One region of the Bacillus paramobilis genome, then DNA from elsewhere that is predicted to be linked to it. Evidence: a T-box and tRNA genes for the amino acid it is inferred to sense, from the RefSeq annotation. Region 1 holds a T-box; the other regions hold tRNA genes.
What was found. The T-box of region 1 lies ahead of AABL52_RS05175 (valine--tRNA ligase). A T-box ahead of a tRNA ligase gene usually reads a tRNA of that ligase, here a tRNA-Val.

Region 1 (2,175 bases):
GTACCTATATACCATGCGACGGATGGAAATTATATTTTAAGTGATGGTACGTATAATTATTATTTAATGCCTTGGTTAGAACGTGCGGAAGGGAACGGTGAGGATAATGATCAATACCATAAAATGTTCCAGACTCTCGGAGCGTTGCATCAAAAAACGGTAAAAGAAGAAACGTATACAGAAGAAGATTTAGAGAAACATTATACAAATATATCCGATCGTTGGGAAAATGATGGTGAGATGTTAGAAGAGTTTCTTGTAGAATCTGAAGCGAAGTGGTATATGTCTCCGTTTGAATTGCAATATTGTACGTACTATCATCATGTCATGAGGGCGCGTGAGTTTGCAACGAAGCAATTAAATGAGTGGAACGATGCGATGAAAGAAAAAGAAAAAACACGCATTACTTTTGTGCATGGTAACGTATCACTTAATCACTTTTTATTTGATTATGAACGGAATGGCTATTTTATTAGTTTAGAAAAATCGAAGTTTGCAACACCTGTGCAAGATATAGTAGGGTTTTATTCTCGGTCTTTAAACACGTATCCAATTGCGCGAAGTGATCGGTTTGAATGGTATCAAATGTACCAAAAAAATTTCCCTTTTACGAAAGAAGAGCAACTACTCATGTTTGCGTATATGACGTATCCATCGCAATTTATTCGGCAAATCCAGTCTTATAAGAAAAGAAGAGAGAGTCGTAATGAGGAAAATGAACTCCTCGGAGTAAAGAGCTTACAACAATCGCATTGGCTCGTTAGCAATATAGAATATTTCCTTTCGCAATTACAAGCTGCCCAGCAAGGGAACGGATAAAAAGATAAGTAGCATCCTCTACTTATCTTTTTTGTGCGTTAAAAAATTCGTAGTCTTAAATTTATCTTGACGAATAGGGTTTCGTTTTTTACACTATTGTATATAATAATTAACAATCATATAAATGCCTTGAAGGGGAAGAGTATAACAAGAAACGTCTTCAGAGAGGAGAATCATTAGCTGGGAGATTCTCTAGATAGTTATGTTAGAAGGTAGCCCTGGAGCATCTTTTCTGAACGGAATAGTTCTCATTAGGAAAAGACGGATTTGTCCGTTATCAAATTAAGAGTATAAGCAAATTCTGAATTTGTTTGTAAATAAAGGTGGTACCGCGATGTCCCTCGTCCTTTTTTGGATGAGGGGCATTTTTTATTTTAAGGAGGGAAAATAATGTCAAACACGGAAAAGAATTTACCAACTAAATATGATCATATGTCCGTTGAAGAAGGCCTTTATCAGTGGTGGTTAGAAGGCAAATATTTTGAAGCAACAGGAGACGAGAAGAAACAACCGTATACAATTGTAATTCCACCTCCGAACGTAACTGGTAAGTTACACTTAGGTCATGCTTGGGATACAACTCTTCAAGATATTTTAACTCGTACGAAGCGTATGCAAGGATACGATGTATTATGGCTTCCAGGAATGGACCATGCGGGTATCGCAACACAAGCGAAAGTAGAAGGGAAACTTCGTGAAGAAGGTATTTCACGTTACGATCTTGGCCGTGAGAAGTTCCTTGAAAAAGCTTGGGAGTGGAAAGAAGAATACGCGTCTCACATTCGTCAACAATGGGGGAAAGTTGGTTTAGGACTAGACTATTCTCGCGAACGTTTCACATTAGACGAAGGTTTATCTGATGCAGTTAATAAAGTATTCGTTCAATTATATGAAAAAGGCTTAATTTACCGCGGTGAATATATTATCAACTGGGACCCAGCAACACGTACAGCCCTTTCTGATATTGAAGTAATTCATAAAGAAGTTCAAGGTGCATTCTACCATATGAACTACCCATTAACAGATGGTTCTGGTCATATTCGTCTTGCAACAACTCGTCCAGAAACGATGCTTGGTGATACAGCAGTAGCCGTTCATCCAGAAGACGATCGTTACAAGCATTTAATCGGAAAAACAGTTACACTTCCAATCGTAGGCCGTGAGATTCCGATTATTGCTGATGAGTACGTAGAAAAAGATTTCGGAACAGGCGTTGTAAAAATTACACCAGCTCATGACCCGAATGACTTTGAAGTAGGTAACCGTCATGACTTACCACGTATCTTAGTAATGAACGAAGATGGATCGATGAATGAAAAGGCTGGTAAGTATAACGGCATGGATCGTTTCGAATGT
Region 2 (2,175 bases), 1.1 Mb from region 1:
TCATTTGTAGCACTTCCGCCAAGTCCTAAAATAATGTGCTTAGCTCCTTCGTCTAGCGCATGTAGTATAAGCTCTCCAGTTCCTTTAGTCGTTGTAATAAGTGGATTTCGCTTTTTAACCGGAACATGTTGTAATCCTGATGCTGCTGCCATTTCAATAAACGCTGTCTTTTTATCTTTAGACATACCGTAAAAGGCCTGTACACGTTCTCTGAGCGGTCCTGTCACATGAAGTGATATAATCCTTCCCCCTGTAGCATCAACAAGAGAATCAACCGTTCCTTCTCCTCCATCTCCAATTGGTATTTTCACATACTCTGCTTTAGGGAAAATTGCTCTAAAACCTCTTTCAATAGCCTCACATACTTCTATAGCTTTTAAGCTTTCTTTATATGAATCAGATGCAATAACAACTTTCACAATTATCCCCCATCCTTTATTTTCGCATTTTCTCCATTTTAAATGATAAATATGAAAGTTGTCTTTTTAAACACAAAAAAAGCTTACATCATATGATGTAAGCTTTTCTATTAGATGGAGCCTAGCGGGATCGAACCGCTGACCTCCTGCGTGCAAGGCAGGCGCTCTCCCAGCTGAGCTAAGGCCCCTTATTAATAAAAGCGGAAGACGGGATTCGAACCCGCGACCCCAACCTTGGCAAGGTTGTATTCTACCACTGAACTACTTCCGCGAAAATGGTGAGCCATGAAGGATTCGAACCTTCGACCCTCTGATTAAAAGTCAGATGCTCTACCAACTGAGCTAATGGCTCGTAAATGGCTGGGCTAGCTGGATTCGAACCAGCGCATGACGGAGTCAAAGTCCGTTGCCTTACCGCTTGGCTATAGCCCATTAATATTTACTAGTATGGTTATCTTTTCAAAAAAATAAACCCTCTCAGGTTATTTTAAAGAAAATGGTGGAGGGGGGCAGATTCGAACTGCCGAACCCGAAGGAGCGGATTTACAGTCCGCCGCGTTTAGCCACTTCGCTACCCCTCCGACATTTAAAATATATATGGTGGAGGATGACGGGATCGAACCGCCGACCCCCTGCTTGTAAGGCAGGTGCTCTCCCAGCTGAGCTAATCCTCCAAAAGTGGTGACCCGTACGGGATTCGAACCCGTGTTACCGCCGTGAAAGGGCGGTGTCTTAACCACTTGACCAACGGGCCAAAAATTTAAAACTTTTTCCAAGCTTCCAACCGGGCTTGAACCGGTGACCTCTTCCTTACCATGGAAGTACTCTACCAGCTGAGCTATGGAAGCATAATGGCTCCGCAGGTAGGAATCGAACCTACGACCGATCGGTTAACAGCCGATAGCTCTACCGCTGAGCTACTGCGGAATAATACAAGCCTGGCAACGTCCTACTCTCACAGGGACAAGGTCCCAACTACCATCGGCGCTAGAGAGCTTAACTTCCGTGTTCGGTATGGGAACGGGTGTGACCTCTCTGCCATCATTACCAGACTTTTATCATTATACACATTCTTTTCAGAATGTCAAAAGGAATTTTAATATATATTCCTTCAAAACTAGATAACATTGCTACATATTATATGGTTAAGTCCTCGATCTATTAGTATTCGTCAGCTCCACATGTCACCATGCTTCCACCTCGAACCTATCAACCTGATCATCTTTCAGGGATCTTACTAGCTTACGCTATGGGAAATCTCATCTTGAGGGGGGCTTCATGCTTAGATGCTTTCAGCACTTATCCCTTCCGCACATAGCTACCCAGCTATGCCCTTGGCAGAACAACTGGTACACCAGCGGTGCGTCCATCCCGGTCCTCTCGTACTAAGGACAGCTCCTCTCAAATTTCCTACGCCCACGACGGATAGGGACCGAACTGTCTCACGACGTTCTGAACCCAGCTCGCGTACCGCTTTAATGGGCGAACAGCCCAACCCTTGGGACCGACTACAGCCCCAGGATGCGATGAGCCGACATCGAGGTGCCAAACCTCCCCGTCGATGTGGACTCTTGGGGGAGATAAGCCTGTTATCCCCGGGGTAGCTTTTATCCGTTGAGCGATGGCCCTTCCATGCGGAACCACCGGATCACTAAGCCCGACTTTCGTCCCTGCTCGACTTGTAGGTCTCGCAGTCAAGCTCCCTTATGCCTTTGCACTCTACGAATGATTTCCAACCATTCTGAGGGAACCTTTG
Region 3 (2,175 bases), 1.7 Mb from region 1:
TTAAAAAATGGAGGAGGTAGAGGGATTCGAACCCCCGCGCGACTCTCGCCGCCTGTCGGTTTTCAAGACCGATCCCTTCAGCCGAACTTGGGTATACCTCCATGAAGGAAAAAAGAAATATTTTATTATTTATGTCTAAACCATTTAAAAAGAAAATGGAGGAGGTAGAGGGATTCGAACCCCCGCGCGATTCTCACCGCCTGTCGGTTTTCAAGACCGATCCCTTCAGCCGAACTTGGGTATACCTCCGAGACATATAATAAATAAAGTGGAGCCTAGCGGGATCGAACCGCTGACCTCCTGCGTGCAAGGCAGGCGCTCTCCCAGCTGAGCTAAGGCCCCATGTTTTTGGGAATATCGGGAAGACAGGATTTGAACCTGCGACCCCCTGGTCCCAAACCAGGTGCTCTACCAAGCTGAGCCACTTCCCGTTAATAAAAGCGCGCCCGAGAGGAGTCGAACCCCTAACCTCTTGATCCGTAGTCAAACGCTCTATCCAATTGAGCTACGGGCGCATATGGTGCCGAGGGCGGGGGTCGAACCCGCACGGTGGTCACCCACCGCAGGATTTTAAGTCCTGTGCGTCTGCCTGTTCCGCCACCCCGGCATGTCATATTGAAAATTGGAGCGGAAGACGGGATTCGAACCCGCGACCCCAACCTTGGCAAGGTTGTATTCTACCACTGAACTACTTCCGCAAGACATGTTTGAGTTATTTTATTAAAAGTGCGGGTGAAGGGAGTCGAACCCCCACGCCAAAGGCGCTAGATCCTAAGTCTAGTGCGTCTGCCAATTCCGCCACACCCGCATATTTTGTTAAAATGGTGAGCCATGAAGGATTCGAACCTTCGACCCTCTGATTAAAAGTCAGATGCTCTACCAACTGAGCTAATGGCTCTTAATGGCTGGGCTAGCTGGATTCGAACCAGCGCATGACGGAGTCAAAGTCCGTTGCCTTACCGCTTGGCTATAGCCCATTAATTAAGAATGGTGGAGGGGGGCAGATTCGAACTGCCGAACCCGAAGGAGCGGATTTACAGTCCGCCGCGTTTAGCCACTTCGCTACCCCTCCGACATATATGGTGGAGGATGACGGGATCGAACCGCCGACCCCCTGCTTGTAAGGCAGGTGCTCTCCCAGCTGAGCTAATCCTCCATTTTGCCTGGCAACGTCCTACTCTCACAGGGACAAGGTCCCAACTACCATCGGCGCTAGAGAGCTTAACTTCCGTGTTCGGTATGGGAACGGGTGTGGCCTCTCTGCCATCATTACCAGACTATATTCATTTAAGACAAGAATCATTTTAACTTATTTAACTTTTAAAGTCAACAAGTTTTTTATATTCTTTCAAAACTAGATAACATTGCTTCATATTATATGGTTAAGTCCTCGATCTATTAGTATTCGTCAGCTCCACATGTCACCATGCTTCCACCTCGAACCTATCAACCTGATCATCTTTCAGGGATCTTACTAGCTTACGCTATGGGAAATCTCATCTTGAGGGGGGCTTCATGCTTAGATGCTTTCAGCACTTATCCCTTCCGCACATAGCTACCCAGCTATGCCCTTGGCAGAACAACTGGTACACCAGCGGTGCGTCCATCCCGGTCCTCTCGTACTAAGGACAGCTCCTCTCAAATTTCCTACGCCCACGACGGATAGGGACCGAACTGTCTCACGACGTTCTGAACCCAGCTCGCGTACCGCTTTAATGGGCGAACAGCCCAACCCTTGGGACCGACTACAGCCCCAGGATGCGATGAGCCGACATCGAGGTGCCAAACCTCCCCGTCGATGTGGACTCTTGGGGGAGATAAGCCTGTTATCCCCGGGGTAGCTTTTATCCGTTGAGCGATGGCCCTTCCATGCGGAACCACCGGATCACTAAGCCCGACTTTCGTCCCTGCTCGACTTGTAGGTCTCGCAGTCAAGCTCCCTTATGCCTTTGCACTCTACGAATGATTTCCAACCATTCTGAGGGAACCTTTGGGCGCCTCCGTTACACTTTAGGAGGCGACCGCCCCAGTCAAACTGCCCACCTGACACTGTCTCCCGGGTCGATAAGACCCGTAGGTTAGAATTTCAATACAGTCAGGGCGGTATCCCACCAGCGCCTCCACCGAAGCTAGCGCTCCGGTTTCAATGGCTCCCGCCTATCCTGTACAAACTGT
Region 4 (2,175 bases), 1.5 Mb from region 1:
CACAAAAAATCTCTATACAATTAGTATAGAGATTTTTTATTACGCCGTTCATGATACCGATGGTCGGGGTCGAACCGACACTCCCGAAGGAACACGATTTTGAGTCGTGCGCGTCTGCCAATTCCGCCACATCGGCACAAAAGAAAAGGCGGCAACCGGATTTGAACCGGTGATAAAGGTTTTGCAGACCTCTGCCTTACCACTTGGCTATGCCGCCATATTAAATTATATTGGAGCGGAAGACGGGATTCGAACCCGCGACCCCAACCTTGGCAAGGTTGTATTCTACCACTGAACTACTTCCGCAAAAATGGCTGGGCTAGCTGGATTCGAACCAGCGCATGACGGAGTCAAAGTCCGTTGCCTTACCGCTTGGCTATAGCCCACCGAATTCTTACTTAATTATATGTAAGTATCCATTAGATTATTTGTAATTTTTAAAATAAAAATGGGGCGACTGATGGGAATCGAACCCACGAATGCCGGAGCCACAATCCGGTGCGTTAACCACTTCGCCACAACCGCCATGTTGTGTAAATATATTTGGCAGGGGCAGTAGGAATCGAACCCACACTGGAGGTTTTGGAGACCTCAGTTCTACCTTTAAACTATGCCCCTATGTAAATGGTGGAGGGGGGCAGATTCGAACTGCCGAACCCAAAGGAGCGGATTTACAGTCCGCCGCGTTTAGCCACTTCGCTACCCCTCCGAAACTTACATGGTGCCGGCTAGAGGACTTGAACCCCCAACCTACTGATTACAAGTCAGTTGCTCTACCAATTGAGCTAAGCCGGCATATTTTATTAAGATAAATGGTGGCTCGGGACGGAATCGAACCGCCGACACGAGGATTTTCAGTCCTCTGCTCTACCGACTGAGCTACCGAGCCTTATTAAAATGGCGGTCCCGACCGGGGTCGAACCGGCGATCTCCTGCGTGACAGGCAGGCATGTTAACCACTACACCACGGGACCATTTGGTTGCGGGGACAGGATTTGAACCTGCGACCTTCGGGTTATGAGCCCGACGAGCTACCGTGCTGCTCCACCCCGCGATGATACTACTTATATAATTTATATGGTGGAGGATGACGGGATCGAACCGCCGACCCCCTGCTTGTAAGGCAGGTGCTCTCCCAGCTGAGCTAATCCTCCAAAGTGGTGACCCGTACGGGATTCGAACCCGTGTTACCGCCGTGAAAGGGCGGTGTCTTAACCACTTGACCAACGGGCCAAATATTATAAATCCTATGGCGGAGAGCAAGGGATTCGAACCCTTGATACGCTTGTGACGTATACACGATTTCCAATCGTGCTCCTTCGGCCAGCTCGGACAGCTCTCCAATGGCTCCGCAGGTAGGAATCGAACCTACGACCGATCGGTTAACAGCCGATAGCTCTACCGCTGAGCTACTGCGGAATAATATTGCCTGGCAACGTCCTACTCTCACAGGGACAAGGTCCCAACTACCATCGGCGCTAGAGAGCTTAACTTCCGTGTTCGGTATGGGAACGGGTGTGACCTCTCTGCCATCATTACCAGACATTATTCTTTTGAGACAATCATTATTATAACTTATTCACTCTAAAAGTCAACAAGTTTTTTATGTTCTCTCAAAACTAGATAACATTTGCTTCATATTATATGGTTAAGTCCTCGATCTATTAGTATTCGTCAGCTCCACATGTCACCACGCTTCCACCTCGAACCTATCAACCTGATCATCTTTCAGGGATCTTACTAGCTTACGCTATGGGAAATCTCATCTTGAGGGGGGCTTCATGCTTAGATGCTTTCAGCACTTATCCCTTCCGCACATAGCTACCCAGCTATGCCCTTGGCAGAACAACTGGTACACCAGCGGTGCGTCCATCCCGGTCCTCTCGTACTAAGGACAGCTCCTCTCAAATTTCCTACGCCCACGACGGATAGGGACCGAACTGTCTCACGACGTTCTGAACCCAGCTCGCGTACCGCTTTAATGGGCGAACAGCCCAACCCTTGGGACCGACTACAGCCCCAGGATGCGATGAGCCGACATCGAGGTGCCAAACCTCCCCGTCGATGTGGACTCTTGGGGGAGATAAGCCTGTTATCCCCGGGGTAGCTTTTATCCGTTGAGCGATGGCCCTTCCATGCGGAACCACCGGATCACTAAGCCCGACTTTCGTCCCT

Region 2: it encodes a tRNA-Val, which carries the amino acid that the T-box ahead of AABL52_RS05175 (valine--tRNA ligase) is inferred to sense. The anticodon was not compared.
Region 3: it encodes a tRNA-Val, which carries the amino acid that the T-box ahead of AABL52_RS05175 (valine--tRNA ligase) is inferred to sense. The anticodon was not compared.
Region 4: it encodes a tRNA-Val, which carries the amino acid that the T-box ahead of AABL52_RS05175 (valine--tRNA ligase) is inferred to sense. The anticodon was not compared.

The regions. Positions count from the first base shown of each region.
Region 1 covers NZ_CP151108.1:990,659-992,833, forward strand. Annotated here, with positions in the region: gene ysxE (spore coat protein YsxE) at 1-819, shown strand, start outside; T-box leader at 940-1,171, shown strand; gene AABL52_RS05175 (valine--tRNA ligase) at 1,210-2,175, shown strand, end outside.
Region 2 covers NZ_CP151108.1:5,130,886-5,133,060, forward strand. Annotated here, with positions in the region: gene AABL52_RS26145 (glycerate kinase) at 1-419, opposite strand, end outside; tRNA gene AABL52_RS26150 (tRNA-Ala) at 535-607, opposite strand; tRNA gene AABL52_RS26155 (tRNA-Gly) at 619-690, opposite strand; tRNA gene AABL52_RS26160 (tRNA-Lys) at 696-771, opposite strand; tRNA gene AABL52_RS26165 (tRNA-Gln) at 777-851, opposite strand; tRNA gene AABL52_RS26170 (tRNA-Tyr) at 917-1,000, opposite strand; tRNA gene AABL52_RS26175 (tRNA-Val) at 1,018-1,093, opposite strand; tRNA gene AABL52_RS26180 (tRNA-Glu) at 1,099-1,173, opposite strand; tRNA gene AABL52_RS26185 (tRNA-Thr) at 1,195-1,267, opposite strand; tRNA gene AABL52_RS26190 (tRNA-Asn) at 1,272-1,346, opposite strand; rRNA gene rrf (5S ribosomal RNA) at 1,356-1,471, opposite strand; rRNA gene AABL52_RS26200 (23S ribosomal RNA) at 1,561-2,175, opposite strand, start outside.
Region 3 covers NZ_CP151108.1:4,547,122-4,549,296, forward strand. Annotated here, with positions in the region: tRNA gene AABL52_RS23380 (tRNA-Ser) at 9-101, opposite strand; tRNA gene AABL52_RS23385 (tRNA-Ser) at 157-249, opposite strand; tRNA gene AABL52_RS23390 (tRNA-Ala) at 270-342, opposite strand; tRNA gene AABL52_RS23395 (tRNA-Pro) at 358-431, opposite strand; tRNA gene AABL52_RS23400 (tRNA-Arg) at 442-515, opposite strand; tRNA gene AABL52_RS23405 (tRNA-Leu) at 519-607, opposite strand; tRNA gene AABL52_RS23410 (tRNA-Gly) at 624-698, opposite strand; tRNA gene AABL52_RS23415 (tRNA-Leu) at 728-808, opposite strand; tRNA gene AABL52_RS23420 (tRNA-Lys) at 823-898, opposite strand; tRNA gene AABL52_RS23425 (tRNA-Gln) at 903-977, opposite strand; tRNA gene AABL52_RS23430 (tRNA-Tyr) at 989-1,072, opposite strand; tRNA gene AABL52_RS23435 (tRNA-Val) at 1,081-1,156, opposite strand; rRNA gene rrf (5S ribosomal RNA) at 1,162-1,277, opposite strand; rRNA gene AABL52_RS23445 (23S ribosomal RNA) at 1,379-2,175, opposite strand, start outside.
Region 4 covers NZ_CP151108.1:4,756,376-4,758,550, forward strand. Annotated here, with positions in the region: tRNA gene AABL52_RS24325 (tRNA-Leu) at 55-136, opposite strand; tRNA gene AABL52_RS24330 (tRNA-Cys) at 147-217, opposite strand; tRNA gene AABL52_RS24335 (tRNA-Gly) at 232-306, opposite strand; tRNA gene AABL52_RS24340 (tRNA-Gln) at 312-386, opposite strand; tRNA gene AABL52_RS24345 (tRNA-His) at 450-525, opposite strand; tRNA gene AABL52_RS24350 (tRNA-Trp) at 545-618, opposite strand; tRNA gene AABL52_RS24355 (tRNA-Tyr) at 626-709, opposite strand; tRNA gene AABL52_RS24360 (tRNA-Thr) at 720-795, opposite strand; tRNA gene AABL52_RS24365 (tRNA-Phe) at 814-889, opposite strand; tRNA gene AABL52_RS24370 (tRNA-Asp) at 899-974, opposite strand; tRNA gene AABL52_RS24375 (tRNA-Met) at 978-1,054, opposite strand; tRNA gene AABL52_RS24380 (tRNA-Val) at 1,079-1,154, opposite strand; tRNA gene AABL52_RS24385 (tRNA-Glu) at 1,159-1,233, opposite strand; tRNA gene AABL52_RS24390 (tRNA-Ser) at 1,251-1,342, opposite strand; tRNA gene AABL52_RS24395 (tRNA-Asn) at 1,345-1,419, opposite strand; rRNA gene rrf (5S ribosomal RNA) at 1,428-1,543, opposite strand; rRNA gene AABL52_RS24405 (23S ribosomal RNA) at 1,645-2,175, opposite strand, start outside.